DNA from 2 places in the Pseudoalteromonas sp. PAST1 genome. Region 1 is predicted to be linked to the other one. Evidence: riboswitches for the same ligand, from Rfam matches in the RefSeq annotation. Region 1 holds a riboswitch; the other holds the start of a gene.

Region 1 (9,823 bases):
TAGTACATCTGCTTGCGCTAAATCAACTAGCTTCATACCGCTTTTTTCAAGTTCAGCATTAACGGCTTCACGAACGCGTTTTTCCATTAAAGGGCTAATTTGGTAGTTCGCTACGTTTTTAGTCAAGCTGGCATTAGGTACCCAAGAGAAGGTTTTATAATTACTAAAATCTGCTGATTTGTCGTAATCCCAATCAGGCGTTTTAGCACAAGCCGCTAAAAATAATACAGCCGTCGCGATTAATAGGTTCTTCATATTGTTTGCTCCTTGGCAAAATTTCCACTACTTGATTGATAACATAACACAAATAATACTCAACTGAATGATTATTTAAAAACTATGGCACATTTACAAAAAAGTACTGTAATAGTTTGTAATTAAGCACTGTGTTCCACTTCTATCCAGTCTTTTTCATCGACCCAGTTTTGTGCGCCATCTTTAACAGTGCGAATAGGGACGATGTAATCACAGCTAACTTGTGGTTTAACTGAGGCAAAAATCGGCACAAAGCCAAAGCTAAGCGCGGTTTCGATAATTGCTTTTTGGTTTTGTGGGTCGATATCGGCTGCTTCATCGATATAAATCGGAATACGATACAAGTTTTGTTCTTGATCACTTAATAAGTAACGAATAAACAGCATACCGCAAAGTAACTTAATGGTAATACGCGTACCGTTAGAACCGGCTGAATCGATTTTTTCGAAGTGCTCAGTTTCACCAGCACGGTTTACGACTTCAAAACGAATATCGAATAAGTCGGTCAGTGTTAAACCAGCTTTTTCAGAGGCAAGCTTAATCAAATGATCTTTCGCTTCGTTTACTGCAGATTCGCTATAAGGCTCTTGGCTTAATAGGTCTAGGGTATCGCCTTGCTCAAACTGATTTGAGGTACTAATAATGGTATCAATGCTATCAACCAACACCTTGCGAGGAATAACATTAATTTTAAATGCTTGAAGGTTAGAGATACGGTGCTGACTAATGCCTTTATTAAAGCTGTTCATTTCGCGGCGTAGGCGGTCTAAGTCTTCGCGCAAGCCTTTAATGGTGGCGGCTACTTCAGTTAACGCAACTCTGCCTTGACGTTCAACCGCATCGCGCTCGTTATCAATGTTATGAAACGCGCTAATAAGCTTTTCGTATTTAGTAAACTCATCATTTTCGTTATCAAATTTAGTAATACCTGCATTGTAAATATGCAGGTAGGTGTTACGTACGTTGATATCAAAGTTACGTAACTCTTGGCAGTCTTTATTGAAGTGGTGAATGAGGTCACTTAAGTTATCAAAATCAATACTGATTTCAATCATGTACGGAGTGACTTTTCCTGAGTAAACATCAAGGGTGTGATCGATACGTTCAGATTTAACTTGGCGTAAACGGTCAGCTTGGCGCGCGAGCAAATCTTTTTTCGACTTGATAATTGAGCGACGATCGCTGATTGAGCCACTATTTTTTTGAATGTCTTGCAGGTAGTCGTCAACTTGTTCGCGTTCTGCATTTAACTGCTCTTTTAGCAGAGTTTGTGCATCGACAGATTGCTGCATAACTTCAAATTGTTCAAAGCGTTTTAATGCTTCTTCTGAGGCCATTAGCTCATCATACAAGGCATCTTTTTCTTTTTGCTTTTCGGCGACATTTGCGGCGACTTCGCGCTGTTGTTTAAACTCTTTCAGTGAGTTTTCAAGAGCAGCAAGTTGCGCAGTTAATTGCTCTTTATTTTCGCCAGTTTGCATTTGCACTGGGCTTAGCTTTTTGAGTTTGATGCTTGCACCAGGGAGTGTCAGTACACCGCCTTTCACATTTGCCGATAATTGCTCTAAAAACTCACCAAAAGCATCTTCGTCTGTGATATCAACATCACCATTGCTGGTGGTGGCAAACGATAAGATATCTGGGTTTAGAATACGCGAAATTTCTTCAACTTCTTTTAAAGACAAATCTTCACGCATACGGGTGAATAAATTGAACTCAAGGTTCTTCAGCTGTAATTTTAAGCTCTTAATTTGCTTTTGTGTTTCGCTAATACGGTAATCAAGCGTGTGTAAGCTTTGACCTTGGGCACTGCTTAATGAATGCGATAGCGATTCATAATCTTGTTTAAGCTGCGTAAGGCTTACTTTTAGGGTGGCTTTATTAACCAATTCAAACTCAGATTTAAGCGCTCGATAGTCTAAAAACCATTGTTCAATTTGAGTTTGTTTACGTTCAATATCACGGGATTGCTGAATATACAGCTGCTGCTTTTGTTCGAACTCGTGCTTTTCGTGTTCGATATCTTCAAGGGCAATATTTAGCTCAGAGAGTTGCTCTTGTTGATAGGTTTCAAAGTCAATCAGTGCTTGGTCAATTTTTGGCGCATAGGCAGCAAGCTTACCTTTTAAAACCGTTTGGTTTTCAAGCATAGATTCAAGAGCTGCGATTGGCTCTTGCATTGACTCAAGGGCTTTTAATTCACGTTTAGCGCGATTCACTTTATCAAATGAACGTCGCCATACCTCATAAAAATCAACTCGTGAGTTTGACATATGGCGCTCAAATACGCGTAACATAAAGCGTTTAACATCGCTGGCACCTAACTTATGCAAGTTAAGGATACGGCGGAAAATTTCTTTGTAAATCGCTGAGTCTTGCACGTTATTGAGGGGGATCATCTTTAAGTTGATATCGCCATCAAATGGGGTTGCACCGCCAGTGAGTAGGGCGTTTAGCTCTTGCGCTTTTAATTCAATTGGATTAAAACCTTGCTCTTTTAAGTGATTAAAAAGCCTGGTGAATTTTACAATGGTTTTGCCTTGCGTGTAGTGTTCAAGGTTCAACTTACCTTGGTAGCAAAAAAACTGATGCGCGTAACCAGCAATTTTACCAAGGCCAGCAACACCAATCACCACAGGGCCATTAGGTAGGTCAGCTTCAAGCAAAATATAGGATTGGTCTGACGAAAAGTAGAATTTTCGGGTTTCGTCTAAATCATGGCCATCCCATTCTGTTAAACGCAAATCATTAATCAGTGGAAATTGCAGGGCATTAATTACCGAGCTTTTACCGGTATTATTCGGTGCACAAATAGAGCTACTTTTATCCAACGGGATCACGCATTTTGCATAGCCAGCGGTATTTAAAAGCGCAAGTTTGCTGAGTCCGTATAGGCTTTGGCTTTGCATTATTCGTCATCTCCTAGGTAGGTTTCTTCGTTTACTTCCATTAATGCATCGATATAACGATAAATAGGTGCTTGCAGCATAAAGCCGTTTTCTACTTCGCGAGCCAGACCTAAACGCACCATACGCAGGTAGACGTCTTTGCGTAAATCTGAGCCTGAGAAAATTTCTAATTGATCAAACAAATGCTTGTTGATTTGCACTAAGGTTTGCATTAGTTCAAGGTCGTTTACTTCGTCAAACAAGGCACGCATTGGATCTTTACCAGTATTGGCATAGTGCTCAATCAAGATGTAGATAGTCAGTGCGATGGCTCGCGAAATTTTCCCCATATTTGGGGTGCTTTCGTCGCTACCAAAATAGTAAAAGCCACGGCTATCGTGTTGTAGGTCATGGCCAAGGGCGTTAAATAACGCGCGATATGCATCAATGTGTTGATCAAGCTCTTGCCACATCAGCGTGTCTTGTTCGCTAATGTGGTAGCCTGATGTGAGCTTTTTATTAATAGCTTGCAGATGCGTTAAATCATCTAAATTAATATCTGTCATGGTTATTGCTCTGTTGCTTTTTTATCGTCAGCAATCGATGAGTTAAATGGATAAAGAGAGAAGTGTTGCTGGGCAATTTTTATTTTTACTTTCTCTTGGCTTTGGCTGATTTCAAGGTCGCCATCGCTAATCAATTTTTGATATAAGAACAGCATTTCGTCAGCTTCTAAATCTGGGTAGCTTTCATCTAAGAAACTAAGCAGTGGCTGAGCTTTTTTGCTGGCTTTTTTAAAGCGTTTTCTAAATTGTGTTTTAACGTCGTTGTAATCAGGGATATGCGGGCTTTGATAGGCGGGCACATCATCATGTTCAGGAAGCTGATATTCATCGTGCTCAAAGTCAACTAAGCCTGCCATATAAGCCACGATATGACGTTGCTGACCAAGTGAAAAGCGTTGTGCGTCTGAAACAAAGTTAGGCTGTACTGCACTTAACATGTTATCGACGCCATTTTTACGCACTAAACCAAGCACTTTAGCCGCTTGGCGAGTAATTAAGTTGTTGCGGCGTAACTCTTCACGTAACGGCATCAGCATATCGGCGCTTTTACGTAAACTTTCACGGCCAACTAAATGCATTTCTAGAATACGAGTACGTAATTGTTCAAGCATGCGCTTGTCTTGATATGATTTACCAAGGCGGTCAATTTGCTCTATTTGCGCGCTAATTTGCGCTTCGATGGTATTAAAGCAAGCGTGGAAGTCACCTCGAATATCAACCATTTCCAGCATAGGCTCGATGTATTCATCGAACGCTTCAATTACAGCCTGATAGCGTTTTTGCAGTGATTGCACCGCGTTGTCTGCTTTTGCTTGCTCAACAATATTTAAAATTGCGTTTTCATTGTGGGCAAACAATTTCATTATTTTGCGTACCCGATCATCCATAATGCGGCTAAAACGGCGAAGCTCGTCGTAATCTTCAATTTCACCCGCTTTAGCAAGGCGATTGCCAAGGCGAGCTAAGTCATCAACGAGCACGCTAATCTCTTGAGCAAGACCTAAGTGCTCTTCTTGTAGCAAGAAAGTCGCAAAATCGGCGATCGCGCGGTTTATTTCTAACTGTGATGATTTTGCCAGTGAAATGATAATATCTTGATTCAATAAACGATTTGTTTCTTTATAAATGCGTTCGTTTGACCATGAAGGCTGCTTTTGTTTTATCGCATTTTGTACGTCTTTCAAGCTGAAATCAGCCATCTTAAAACGTTTAAATAACAGTTCTAACACCCCCCAATGTTCAGTAAGGGTATTTAATAACTTTTTAGCTGGGATCATAAGGCTCCAGTAAATTCAGACTTTGGTGTTGGCGATTAGTAGTAAATTATGTAATTGAGAATAGTTTTATGCTTTCTATGCTGCTAGAATCCGCGCCGAAACACTCGACTTACAATTTTTACATTATTATAAAGGTTGTTCAAACACCATGGTAACCCCACTTATCCTAACCCTGATAGCGGTGGCATTTTTGCTTATCGTTATAGAGGATATTATCCATGTAAACAAGGCCAAAACGACGCTTTTTTTTGGCACTTTATGCTGGATTATCTTATTTATCTCTCCAATTCATGGGCTAAGCCCAGAAACCATACAACATCAACTGGATCACAACATATTAGAAATCGCGACTTTGTGGCTGTTTTTAATGGCTGCAATGACCTTTGTAGCGTATTTAAACTCTAAAGGTTTTATCCAGAATATTGTTCATAAAATTATGCCAAATCAAATCAGTGAACGAAAGCTGATGTTTCTGATTGGTGGGTTTGCATTTTTATTTTCATCTATTTCAGACAACATAACGGCAACTTTAATCTCGCTTGCGGTGGTGATGTCACTTAAGTTAGATCCTAAAAAATTAATAAAGTATGCGACCTTAATTGTATTTAGTGTTAACTCGGGTGGGGTGTCGTTGATCACCGGTGATGTTACAACCCTGATGATTTTCTTAGACGAAAAAGTCACCATTGCTAATCTACTATTATTAATTGCCCCTGCACTGACAAGTGTTGCACTGCTGGCGGCAATGTTGTCGGTGGGTATGTCGGGTAATGTTGTGTTTGAAAAACAAGCTGCCCGTCGCATCGAAAAAACAGATATTACCATTGCGGTTATCTTCTTCTCGACGATTATTGCCACGTTAACTTTGAGTGTGCTTTATAGTGTGCCGCCGCTGTTAACCTTTTTATTTGGTTTATCACTTATGTTTTTGGTTGCGCAATTTTTAATGCGCAAAAAAGACGTAAACAAAAAAATCATCGATTATATTCGTGAAATTGAATACGACACCTTATTGTTCTTCGTCGGGGTATTATTACTCGTTGGTGCATTAAAAGAAGTCGGTATGCTTGCTAAATTTACTCACTTATATGAGTTGATGGCACCGGAATATGCCAACTACCTGATGGGGCTATTATCAGCGGCGGTAGATAACGTACCTCTAACTGCAGCACTTTTAAAAGCTGATATTGTGATGAGCCCTCAGCAATGGCTGTCGTTTACTTACGCAACTGGGGTCGGTGGCTCAATGCTTATAATCGGCTCTGCGGCAGGTATTATTGCCATGAGTAAGGTAAAAGCACTAACCTTTATGAGCTATCTTAAAATGTCGGTTTATTTATTAATTGCTTATACCGTTGGTTATTACGGTTCGCACTTAGCGGGCAGTTTAATTTCATAAAACAACTTGACAGCTAGACGTCTAAACGTTAACTTTCGAAGCCTGCTTTTAACAGCAGGCTTTGTTATTTTAACCAGGTGTTAACTTAACATTCAGAAGAGGTGCGATACTTAGGTAATTAATGTGAGGTGACGAACGCCGATGACCATTAATGAGGGAAGTACTCGCCGAGAAAATTAATCGGACGTCACGGTTATTTTTCGGTTTATGGGGCTGAATCCTCAAAACTGTCACCAAACTAGGTGGAGAGCTTCTGGCATGGACTACTCTTTATTTTCAAAGCACCCCCTTGCCGAGTTCTTCTTGATTTACTGTGGATAGTTTTCCACAAAAGGAGACGACATGAATACCCAATTAGCCGCCAACACAAAATCAGATTACGTTGTTGCAAAATTTGGTGGCACCAGTGTAGCTAACTTTGATGCTATGAGCCGCTGTGCAGAAATCGTTTGTGCTGATAATCAAGTACGTATAGTTGCTGTGAGTGCCAGTGCTGGCGTGACCAATCATTTAGTTGCATTGTGTAAAGCTGATTTGAGTGCGGCTGAGCGTGACGAGCACATTACTGGCGTAGTCGCCATTCAAGAAGCAATCTTGGCAGAGCTGTCACTGGATGCTGATTTAGCACATGGCTTTAATGAAACACTTAAGGCTTTTCAAAAGCTAGCATCAGACGGGGCTAAGTCTGTAGCTGAGCAAGATGAACTACTGAGCTTTGGCGAGCGTTTATCATCGTATTTATTCACTCAAGTATTACGCGGGCAGGGTCTTGATGCGGTGCGTTTTGATGTACGTAAGGTACTGAAAACAGATAGCCAATTTGCTAAAGCTACCCCAAATGTTGCAGCAACCGCTGCAGCAGCTAAAGAGCATTTAGTGCCGCTACTTGATGACCATGTTGTGGTAACTCAAGGTTTTATTGGTAGCAATGAGCACAATCAAACAACGACCTTAGGCCGTGGTGGTTCAGATTACAGTGCTGCATTACTCGCTGAAGCAATTAACGCAAAAAGCGTGCATATTTGGACCGATGTTGTGGGTATTTTCAGTACAGATCCGCGTTTATGCGCTAAAGCAAGCCCAATTGCACGCTTAAGCTTTGATGAAGCGGCAGAAATGGCCACGTTTGGAGCAAAAGTACTGCATCCTGCTACTATTTTACCGGCAAGCCGTAGCCACATTAGTGTGTTTGTTGGTTCAAGCCGTGAGCCGCAATTAGGTGGTACATGGATTGAAAAAGAAAAGTCTCAGCAACCAGGTATTCGTGCGGTAACACAGCGTAAAAACCAAATTCTGTTAACGGTTAAAAGCCCAGAAATGCTCCTAGCGAGTGGTTTCTTAGCGCGTGTATTCACTATTTTAAGTGAGTTTAATATTTCGGTTGATTTGGTTACTACCTCCGAGATCAGTGTTGCAATCACTTTAGATAACGCGCCAAATGCATCACGCCCTGAGCTTGATCAAGCTTGTTTAGATAAGCTTTCTGAGTTTTGTCATGTGTCGGTTGAAAATAACTTAACGCTGGTGGCTCTAATTGGTTCTGAAATTCAATTACGTCAGCAAGAAATGAACTTGATGCAGGTATTGAGCGATTTTAATATTCGTTTAATTTGCCACGGTGCAAGTAAACATAACCTGTGCTTCTTAGTTGAGCAAAGCGAGTCAGATGAAGTCGTGCAGGCTATTCACAGCCGACTATTAGAAAGCCAAGTCGCGGCGTAAGTCATTAAAGTTAATAAAAGAGCACTGCCAGTCAGTGCTTTTTTGTGCCACAACACTTATATCAAAACCTTCAATAGAGTTACTACTCGCGCTGAAATTATGTTTGCTCAATTCTTCAAATACATTAGGGGCAAGTAGTTTCGCAATCGGCTGTGCACTTGCTTTGGCAAGCGCTTCTTTTAATGTCCAAATTCTAAAAAAGCACTGTGCCTGTTCATCGGGAGCGTCAAAACGGCTAATTAAGTCAACTTCATCTTGATGATAAAAATGCTTTGCGAGTTTGATAAAAGGGCGAGGTTTACTGCTTTGTTCAATATCAAAACCAAATAGCTGCTGTTTTGGGTTAAGAGCAGCGCCAATTAAACCATTTGAATGTGATAAACAAGCCCACACAGGTTCTCTTCGTTTTGTATGTAATTTGAGCTTGCTGTCTTTGTCATCAAACTGGCTTGATATTTCACTGAGCGCTAAATCGTCATGAGGGTAAGCATGTTGATACAAATACTTTAACGTTAGGCGAGTTGCTAAGTACTCTTGCTTGGCACTAGGCACTTTGCGTTTTTCAAGTACGCTTAATTCAAACTCACTGAGTAATTTATCAAGGGGTAAACTTGCAACATCAATACATGTTGCATCCATAAGCATGATTTTCTTGGCCGTTGTTTGGCGTTGTTGCTCGATGATAAGAGTGTTCGAAAAGTAGTGACTGCTCATGGTTTAACGCTTACACGGGGCTTGAATTTAGTTTTGTTTATTTTTACAGCAAATGCACTTTTATAGGCATGAACAAACGCAAATAGTTTACGCAGTTGACTGTAATTATGGTTTAATGACGAAAAATAATAACAGATTTGTAGATGTATGGCACAAGTTCGTGACGGCTTTCAAAGTCGATTAGGTTTCGTTTTAGCAGCTTCTGGCGCGGCGGTAGGTTTAGGTAATATTTGGGGCTTTCCAACACAAGCGGCAAACCATGGCGGCGGTGCATTTTTACTCGTTTACTTCATTGTTATTTTCTTATTAGCGCTTCCAGCTCTTTATACTGAGCTGTATTTAGGCCACCAAGCGCAAGCAAATCCAGTAAAAGCATTATCTAACGCATGGCAAGACACTGCACCTAAAGTGGGCGCTGCAGCTGGCTATATTGGCCTCTTTGGTGCGGTTGTAATGCTGAGCTTTTATTCGATAGTTGCAGGGTGGATGCTCGCTTATGCGCTTGAGCCAGTCGCAAGCTTCTTTGGTTTCATTGAGCTAAGTAACTTTTTACACAGTGACTCCATGGCGCGCAATTTTGTGTTTACGCCACTGATGCTTATTCTTACTGCGAGTATTATTTTAAAAGGTGTTAAATCAGGTATCGAAACTTGGTCACGCCGCTTGATGCCATTATTGCTAGTGTTATTAGTGGCGTTAATTGCTTATATCGCGACCCTAGATGGTGCAATGGATGGTTTTGCAGCTTACTTAGTGCCAGATTTTAGTCAAATTCTTGATGCCAACTTAATTATTGCGGCAATGGGACAAGCGTTCTTTTCGCTGTCGTTAGGTGTTGGTTGTATGATGGTTTACGGCTCGTATTTAAAACCAGATGCCAACCTGCCGAAACTAACTGGAACCGTGGCACTGCTTGATACCGGTGTGGCCTTCTTAGCGGGTTTATTGATTATTCCGGCTATTTTTGTTGCCCAACATAACGGTGTAGAGGTATTTAGCGGC
Region 2 (9,823 bases), on a different contig from region 1:
CAACTGTAAGAAGACCTTCTTTGATACCGTAGTAAGGGATAGCATGAACTAGGTCACGTAGTGTGATACCTGGCTGCATTTCACCTTTGAAACGTACTAAGATTGACTCAGGCATATCAAGAGGCATTACACCTGTTGCTGCTGCGAATGCTACCGCACCTGAACCCGCTGGGAATGAAATACCTAGAGGGAAACGAGTATGTGAGTCACCACCAGTACCTACTGTATCTGGTAATAACATACGGTTTAACCATGAGTGGATTACACCGTCACCAGGACGTAGTGATACACCGCCACGGTTCATGATGAAATCAGGAAGTGTGTGGTGAGTGTTTACGTCGATTGGCTTAGGATAAGCTGATGTATGACAGAAAGACTGCATTGTTAGGTCTGCAGAGAAACCTAAACACGCAAGGTCTTTAAGTTCGTCACGCGTCATAGGACCTGTTGTATCTTGCGAACCAACAGTTGTCATTTTCGGCTCACAGTATTGACCAGGACGTACGCCTGGCATGTTACATGCTTTACCAACCATCTTCTGAGCTAATGTGAAGCCTTTACCAGAGTCAGTTACAAGCGCTGGCTTACGGAAGATATCTTCTGCTTCCATACCTAGTGATGCACGTGCTTTATCAGTTAAACCACGACCAATGATCAATGGAATACGACCACCAGCACGCACTTCATCAAGAATTACGTCTGATTTAAGAGAGAAAGTCGAGATTACTTCATCAGTACCGTGACGCTTAACAACACCTTCGTATGGGAAGATATCGATTTGGTCACCCATGTTTAGCTCATCAACAGGTAGTTCGATTGGTAATGCACCAGAGTCTTCCATTGTGTTGAAGAAGATAGGAGCGATTTTACCGCCTAAACATACACCACCAACGCGTTTGTTCGGTACGTGAGGAATATCATCACCCATGAACCAAAGTACAGAGTTAGTTGCAGATTTACGAGACGAACCCGTACCAACTACATCACCAACGTATGCAAGAGGTAAACCTTTCGTTTTAAGCTCTTCTAGTTGTGAGATTGGACCAACTTCACCTGGCTTTTCAGGATTGATACCATCACGTTCGTTCTTCAGCATTGCTAAAGCGTGTAGTGGAATATCAGGGCGAGACCATGCATCTGGTGCAGGTGAAAGATCATCAGTATTTGTTTCGCCAGTTACTTTGAATACGGTAACTGAGATTTTTTCAGCAACTGCAGGCTTGTTCACAAACCACTCAGCATTTGCCCAAGATTCGATTACTTGCTTAGCAAATTCGTTACCCGCTTTCGCTTTTTCTTCTACATCATAAAAAGCATCAAACATTAATAATGTGTTTGATAAACCTTTAACAACGATTGGCGCTAACGCTTCGTCATCTAAAAGGTCAATCATAGGCGCGATGTTGTAACCACCTAGCATAGTACCAAGTAGCTCAGCTGCTTTTTCTTTTGATACAAGTGGAGAGCTCGCTTCACCTTTTGCAACTGCAGCCAAGAAACCTGCTTTGATGTAAGCAGCATCATCAACACCTGGTGGCACACGGTTAACTAGAAGATCAACGATAAACTCTTCTTCACCTGCCGGTGGATTTTTGATTAATTCAATAAGATCAGCCGTTTGCTGAGCATCTAATGGCGCTGGTACGATACCTAACGCGGCACGTTCTTCTACGTGTTTACGATATTCTTGTAGCACAATATTGCCCTCTTGGTGACGTGAAAGTACTCGGTAGTATTAAGCTAAATACCAATTAAGACCCAGTACTTATAGTATTCTGACAGTTAATTATAAAGCTTTTAAGTATAGATGAAAATCCATGCGGTAAGTAAGGAGTTTAATAGTCACTATAAATATCATGAATAGTACTAGAAAAAAACGCTATTCAAATGAATATTTATTAAGAATCATTCCTATCTAACCAATTCCTAGTACTTAGAAAAGAAAAAACCCAGCACTAGGCTGGGTTTTTAAAATTTGCGTAAAGAGTTAGATTAACGCTCTACTTTAACACGTTCAATGACAGTTACTTTCGCTTCAACACGACGGTTTTCGGCGTGAGCTTCTGGTGTGTTTGCTGGGTTTTTAAGACGCTCTTCACCCATACCAACAGTAGTTAGACGCATTGGATCAATGCCATCTTCGATTAGTTTCTTAGCAACCGCATCAGCACGTTTCTTAGATAACCACTTATTGTAGTCAGCTTTACCTACTGATGAAGAATGGCCTTCAAGCACTACGTCAGTACCTGGGTGCTCTTTTAAGAATGCTGCTGCAGCATCAATATCATCTAGGTATTGTTGAGATACTTTAGATGTGTTGTTAGGGAACGTGATTAGTAAGCTCTTAGTTACTTCACGATCTTCATATAGCGTACAACCAGTGCCATCCACAGCGTCAGTCATTGGTGTATTTGCACATTGATCGTCTGCATCAGGGATATTATCGCCATCGCTATCTACTGGTTCTACAGCAACAGGAACAACCGTAGGAGCAGGCTCTACAGGCTCAGCTGGCGCGCTTTGAGCACCGAAGATGTAGCTAAGACCTAATTTAGCACCCACATCTGTATAACCACGATCTAGACCTTGGTATAAAGACGTTTCTGCATTAAATGCGAAATGCTCTGTAAAGTAGTGTTGATAACCTGCACCCACATTAGCAAACATTAAATCTTCATCAACCGCATCAAGATTTTTTAAACCAAAAATACCGTAGAAAGGACCACCACCAAAGTGGTAAAGACCATCAATACCGTAACGCTTACCACTTTCTGAACCACTCATCGACGTACCGTCGTTTAATTCAGCTTTCCAGTCAAAATCCATATCAGCGTATTCTAGACGCGCACTCCAGTAATCACTGAAGCGGTAACCTAACTCTAGACCCCAGCCTGTTGAATCATCAACATCAAGACCGCCTGGTGCGTAGTCACGAACATTTTCCCATGAATTATCATAGTAATCGCCAAACGCACCAATATAAAAACCTTGCTTTTCAGCAGCGAAGCTAGAAGCACTTGTTGCAGCAAGCGCTAAAGCTATAGTTAGTGATTTTAGTTTCATGTTTCCTTCCCTTCCATTTAAGTAACTAAAGGCTGTGTAGCCTAAACTCTGTCAAGATAGATGATGAGTAATTAATCCAAACTTAATAAACTAAAACTACAATAAATTTGTTAATTTCAAAACACCACCTAAAAAAGTGACGTTTAGCACCGTCGAAATGCCATAGAATGCCATACCAAATTAACAGTGCTCAAAAAAACTCTAATTTACCTAGTGATAATTACACGAGATAACAATAAGAACATAGTACAATAATCACCCATTTGCTGCGATGATTCAAATCAATATAAGTGTACCTTATTTTTATACCATGCCGTATACCTTTAAGAGTATCGCGTTTATTAAAAAAGTAAATGCGTTTTTAAGGTATAAAAAAAGCTGAACCATAAAAATAGTTCAGCTTTAATCTCAAGATTATTAATAAATTACAATAAGCTAATAGTAATCTATTACTTACGCATAACCTTTACACGTTCAACCGTACTAATTTGTGCTTCAACACGACGATTTTCTGCATGCGCTTCAAGCGTATATGCTTTGTTCTTCAGGCGTTCTTCACCATAACCAACCGTAGAGATTCTATCTGATGAGATACCGTCTTTAACTAACTCTTCAGCTACATCTTTAGCACGTTTTTCAGAAAGCTTCATGTTGTAATCCGCATCACCAACTGCTGATGCATGACCTTCAAGAACAACTGATGTGCCTTCGTTTTCTTTCATAAATGCTGCAACATCAGCAATATCGCTGAAGTATTTATTTGGTACTTCTGCAACATCATGCGGGAAAGTAACTAGTAAAGTGATTGTTGCCTCTTTTTCTTCATAAAGAGTACAGCCCTTGCTATCTACCGCATCAGTCATTGGTGTATTTGCGCATTGGTCATCAGCGTCCATTACGCCATCGTTATCGCTATCTGTAGGTCCACTTACTACAGGAGCTGGCTCAACAGGAGCCGCAGAGCTGCTTTGATTACCAAAGATATAGCTTAAACCTAACTTAGCACCCACATCGGTGTAACCACGATCAAGGCCTTGGTACAAAGAAGTTTCGGCATTGAAAGCAAAGTTATCTGTGAAGTAGTGTTGGTAGCCAGCACCAACGTTTGCAAACATTAAATCCTCATCAACAGCATCAAGGTTTTTCAAACCAAAAATACCGTAAAATGGGCCACCACCGAAGTGATATAAACCATCAATACCGTAACGCTTACCACTTTCAGAACCGCTCATCGATGTGCCATCGTTTAGTTCAGCGGTCCAGTCAAAATCCATATCAGCATATTCTAAGCGAGCACTCCAGTAATCGCTAAAGCGATAACCCAGCTCTAAACCCCAGCCTGTTGAATCATCAACATCAAGGCCGCCTGGTGCGTAATCGCGAACATTTTCCCATGAATTATCATAGTAATCGCCAAATGCGCCGATATAAAAACCTTGTTTCTCAGCAGCAAATGTTGAAGCACTAGTTGCAGCAAGTGCCAAAGCTATAGTCAGTGATTTCAGTTTCATTGTTTCCTTCCCATTTTCATAATAAAGCTCGTAAGAGCTCGTATTTTTTGAGTAATCAAAACTTTAACAATACAAAAAACGATTAGTTACTTTGCATTGACATTCAACTTATTAATTAATCCATAACTATTAAGGTACTAATAATAGCCTAGCCTAATTTCGTAGATAAGCGATTAAATGTATGACCAAACCAGCTTCGAATACCGTATGAGATCATCTTTTAAAGCAATAGATTAGCCTAAAACCTATAATACCACCGCCTATTAGAGCGCTCAATCAGCATACAGTTAAATTCAATAAATAGGAATTTTCCTAGTTAATTTAAATGACTAGGTCCCACAAAAAGTTTGATAATTTTTATCATAATCTTTTGGGGCCTGAAGCCATTCAAATTGACGCTCATCGTAAACATATGGATCGTTAAATGCTTCTAAAAAGGCGTCTTTTAATGAACTTTCTCCCGATGCTTCGTATTCCGCTAGGATCATTTCAATAGTATGATTACGTGGAATGACTGCAGGATTAACAGCGCGCATAGTTTCATAACTTTTAGACGAAGTCCTCACGTTCCACTTTTTATGCCACTCTTTTAAACTAGTTGGAATTGCAAAATCCGCAAGTAAAGATTCAGTCAGAGCATTGAAAGTATTAGTATAATCGAGCTGATGTTGCTTCATTAAACCTAGCAACTCTGAAACTAAAGCATGATCGCCTTCGTGCTGACCTGCTAATCCTAATTTCTGCTGCCACATAGTATTAAATGCATCATTAAATTTAGCTGCAAAGCCATTTACAACCGGTGAGAGTTGTTCGACGGCACTCTCTTGATCAGCAAATAACGGAATTAAGCTTTCAGCCAAGCGTGCAATATTCCAATTAGCAATATTCGGTTGATTTCCAAATGCATAACGCCCTTGATGGTCAATCGAACTAAATACCGTGTCTAGGTCAAACTGATTCATCATCGCACAAGGGCCATAGTCAATGGTTTCACCACTAATCAAGGTATTATCTGTGTTCATCACACCGTGTATAAAGCCAATTCGCATCCAACTGATAACCAGCTCTATTTGCTTATCGAGTACAGCAGTTAAAAACTCAATATAACGCTGCTCACCCGTACTGTTAATGTCAGGAAAATGACAATTAATTGCGTAATCAACGAGCTTCTCTAGCCCTTCTATATCACCTTGTGTAGCTAAGTATTGAAATGAACCAACACGGATGTGACTTTTAGCTAGGCGAGTAACAACTGCCCCCGGGCGTGGTGGCTGACGATATACCGTTTCGCCAGTTGTAACCACAGCTAAACAGCGCGTAGTTGCGATGCCAAGCGCATGAAGTGCCTCACTCATAATGTACTCTCGAACAGCTGGACCAATGGCACAGCGACCATCACCACCGCGCGAGAACACTGTTGCTCCAGCGCCTTTTAGCTGCAAGTCCCACAATGTGCCATCTTTATCTGCAATAGCCCCAAGTAAATGCGCTCTACCATCACCAAGACGCGGTGAAAAATGACCAAATTGATGACCTGAGTAACCAAGAGCAACCGGTGCAACGTCGTTATCTATCGTTGAACCAGATAGCAATTTAGCTAAAAATTCGCTGTCGTGTTTAATTGCGAAATTATCAGCTAGCTTGTCATTAAATAGCAGTAATTGCGGCTCGGCAACGGCGCTCGGCATATCCTTGATAGCAAGTAGTTCACTAATATCTGTGTATCGAGTTTGCAGTTTCATAACTGTCCTTAACGTGTTGCGACACCCACACGATTATCGCCTACACCATAGGCCACTAGTTGGCTTAGTGCCTGCAGGCTGTAACCGCTTTGCTGTTGTAATTCGTTGAAAAAATCTTGCGCTGCTTGCAGTGACTTTTTAGTTTGTAAGCCGCCATCTATCAACTCATGGGCACGCAAATAGGCTTCTACATCCCGAGAAAGTAAAAAAGTATCTTTACCAAGCGCTCGTAAAGCGTATGGGCCAGTATTTCCCCCTAAACGCGCACCATGCTTTTTAAGATAAGCCCACAAACCAATAATATTGTCAGTAGGCCAATCTGCAATAAATTGGCTAAAGCTGCCATGCTTCTCAGCAACTTCGTGGATCATGTACGCATTTTCTGGGATCGTTTGTACTTTTTTAAAATTACGAACAATTCGCTCATCACTGGCTTTTTGCTCGAGCATATCTGGCGGCATCATCAACAATTTTTCTACACTGAAATCCCAAAACACATCACGAAAACCAGCCCATTTATTATTGATAACAGACCAATAAAAACCGCTTTGAAAGACTTTACGCGTGAACTCTTCTAACCATAAATCGTCATGCATTTTAGCAATATCAGCATCGTCGAGCGGGTTTGATAACAGTGCTTGCAGCATTTCTTCACTGCCCTTTCGAGATACGGCTCGTTGATAAATATCGTTAAATTTTTCCATCATTTTTCCAATTGATTTGGTTAGCGCTAAGTGTACGTAAAAACACGGTTATACGTAACCATGTTGCAAATTCGGTCACTAAAAAACAAATTCCTCGCCTTGACACCTAGACGGCTAAAATGCTTTAATCGCTGCAAATACCCTATTTAAGTATGTTGGCTTTAACCTTTAAAGCGAGCATAAAGGGCTGGAAGAGGTGCGTTATTCAGGTAGCGTATGGGAAGAGCACAGACTCTGTTGATCATACGTGAGGGGAATTAACGCCGAGAAGTAACACCGTTTGTGAGGTGCTTATTTCGGGCGACTGGGCTGAATCCCAGCGACTGTCACCAACAATAGCAAAGTGCTATTGATTAGTTTGGTGGAGAGCTTCTGGTCTTAGTATAATAAGGCCGTCGCGTCTTTATTATTTTAAGCCCATTCGCTCTTCGAATTATACCTTGTTCGAACGACGACATGCGGCTCCATTCAAATGTTCCCGCATAAACTCTTCGAATACCTTATAAGTTCGTGAGAGATGATCAACAATTTTGATTTAAACGACTATCCATTATGGACAGCGCTTGTCACGCCATTTTCTGAATCTGGCGAGGTCGATTACACGGCCCTTGAACAACTGGTCGCTGAGCAGCAAGATGCAAATAACGGCATTTTATTACTTGGCAGTACCGGTGAAGGACTGGCGCTTTCACTCAAAGAGCAACAAGCCATCGTTGAGCATGTTTGCCAATTAGCACCGAGTGTACCACTCATGGTTGCTGTGGGCGGCATGAACCTCAAGCAACAAGTTGCTTGGGTTGAATACTGCAACCAACTACCTATTCATGGCTATCTATTGGGCTCACCTCTGTATGCAAAACCTGGGGTAGTTGGCCAAACACATTGGTTTGAAAGCCTTCTTGATGCAAGTAATCACCCATGTATGCTGTATAACGTACCTGGACGCAGTGCAGTTGAGATTTCACCGCAGGTGATCAAAAACCTTGCTGACCACAAAAATCTTTGGGCTTTAAAAGAAGCCAGTGGCGACATTAGCAAATTTGAAGGCTTTAGAACGGCATCGCCAACACTGGCCATATTTAGTGGCGATGATGCTCTTATGCCGTATTTTGCTCAAGCAGGAGCAAAAGGTTTAGTTTCGGTTGCCGCGAATGCTTGGCCGAGTCAAACCCATGAGTTTGTTAAACGCAGTTTAAGTGGTCAATACCCAAATCTATTCACCGATTGGTCGCAAGCGATTCAAAGTTTATTCGCTGTGGCAAATCCAATCCCCGTAAAAGTACTGATGCACCTGCAAGGTAAAATAAATACCCCGCATTTACGTCCGCCGCTTACGCATTTAGAGCTTGAGCAAACAGACAGCATCACCCACGCAAACAACACAATTTTATCTTGGAACTAAAAACAGGTTTTATCATGAGCTGGTTAGAATTATTAAACAACTTAGAATCAGGCGCAGTTCGCGCGGCAACACAAGACGAGAACGGCAACTGGCACGCCAATGTTGAAGTTAAACAAGGCATTTTAGAAGCCTTTAAAAATGGCACAAACACTGAGTTCCCGGGTGGTTTTGTTGATAAGCACAACTTAGCTCCACAAGGCTTTGCAGCCGATGCTGGCGTGCGTATGGTACCAGGTGGTAGCAGTGTTCGTCGTGGCGCACACGTTGCTAAAGGCACCATTATCATGCCACCAGCATATGTAAATATTGGCGCGTTCATCGACGAAGGCACGATGGTCGACAGCCACGCATTAGTGGGTTCATGCGCACAAGTGGGTAAAAATGTTCATCTAAGTGCAGCAGTACAATTAGGTGGTGTGCTTGAGCCAATTGGTGCCAGCCCTGTGGTTATTGAAGATGACGCATTCATCGGTGCAGGCTGCGTTATTGTTGAAGGTGTGGTTGTGAAAAAAGGTGCTGTACTTGCGCCAGGTGTACGCTTATCTGCAACTATTCCTGTCTACGATTGCGTTAACGAACGCCAGCTAGACAAAGGTGAAGCCATCCCAGAAAACGCGATTGTGATCCCAGGCTCTCGCCCAGCTTCAAATGCATGGGCTCGTGAACAAGGTCTTAGCATGTCGTGTGCATTGATCGTGAAATACCGTGATGAACAAAGCGATGCATCATTACTGTTAGAAGAGGTTTTACGTTAATGAGCTTTTTGAGCACGCCCATCAAGCAAGCGGTTGAGCAAGTTTCAACGCATCTTGATACGCCATTTTTTATCTATGATTTAGATAAATTAACTGCACATTTAAATCAACTGACTGCGCAAACCGATGTGAAACTTTGGTATGCCGTTAAGGCCAACCCGTTGTCTCGCATTATTCAATGTTTAGACAGCGCAGGATTTAACTTTGATGTTGCAAGTAAAGGTGAACTTGAGCAAGTACTTGCCCAAGGCATCGATAGCGAGCGCGTGCTCAACACTGGGCCTGCAAAGAGCCCTAAACAAATTTCACATTTTATTGCTCGCGGCGTACGTACTTTTGTCGCCGAGAGCATTAACCAAGTGCGCTGGTTAAACGAACAAGCAACAAAAGCAAATTGTCAGCTGCAAGTTCTATTGCGTGTTCAACTTCGTTGGCCAGACAGCGAAAAGAATCCACTTGGCGGCGATAACCTTACTCCTTTTGGTTTGGGCTGCGATGAGTGGCAAGCACTCACTGCAAGTGATTACCCAGCTCTTAGCTTTGATGGTCTGCATATTTTCCAATGGGGCAATATGCTGAGCACTGACAAGCTCGCCGAGCTATGGCGCGCGATGATTGCGCCACTGCAACAGCTAGCACGCTCATT

Evidence for each region. A riboswitch is a leader RNA that binds a small molecule or an ion and turns the genes downstream of it on or off. The one in region 1 is predicted to bind lysine.
Region 2: another riboswitch for lysine. It lies ahead of dapA (4-hydroxy-tetrahydrodipicolinate synthase); the one in region 1 lies ahead of lysC (lysine-sensitive aspartokinase 3).

Annotation. Positions count from the first base shown of each region.
Region 1 covers NZ_JAKGBH010000011.1:36,280-46,102, forward strand. Annotated here, with positions in the region: gene L1272_RS07390 (DUF4136 domain-containing protein) at 1-255, opposite strand, end outside; gene L1272_RS07395 (ATPase) at 378-3,164, opposite strand; gene L1272_RS07400 (condensin complex protein MksE) at 3,164-3,709, opposite strand; gene L1272_RS07405 (hypothetical protein) at 3,712-4,986, opposite strand; gene nhaD (sodium:proton antiporter NhaD) at 5,135-6,385, shown strand; lysine riboswitch at 6,474-6,646, shown strand; gene lysC (lysine-sensitive aspartokinase 3) at 6,728-8,107, shown strand; gene L1272_RS07420 (4'-phosphopantetheinyl transferase family protein) at 8,084-8,821, opposite strand; gene L1272_RS07425 (sodium-dependent transporter) at 8,969-9,823, shown strand, end outside.
Region 2 covers NZ_JAKGBH010000001.1:176,972-186,794, reverse strand. Annotated here, with positions in the region: gene acnB (bifunctional aconitate hydratase 2/2-methylisocitrate dehydratase) at 1-1,696, opposite strand, end outside; gene L1272_RS00820 (OmpA family protein) at 1,993-3,063, opposite strand; gene L1272_RS00815 (OmpA family protein) at 3,513-4,574, opposite strand; gene L1272_RS00810 (protein adenylyltransferase SelO) at 4,904-6,316, opposite strand; gene L1272_RS00805 (DNA-3-methyladenine glycosylase I) at 6,325-7,020, opposite strand; lysine riboswitch at 7,204-7,400, shown strand; gene dapA (4-hydroxy-tetrahydrodipicolinate synthase) at 7,538-8,422, shown strand; gene L1272_RS00795 (2,3,4,5-tetrahydropyridine-2,6-dicarboxylate N-succinyltransferase) at 8,437-9,177, shown strand; gene L1272_RS00790 (PLP-dependent decarboxylase) at 9,177-9,823, shown strand, end outside.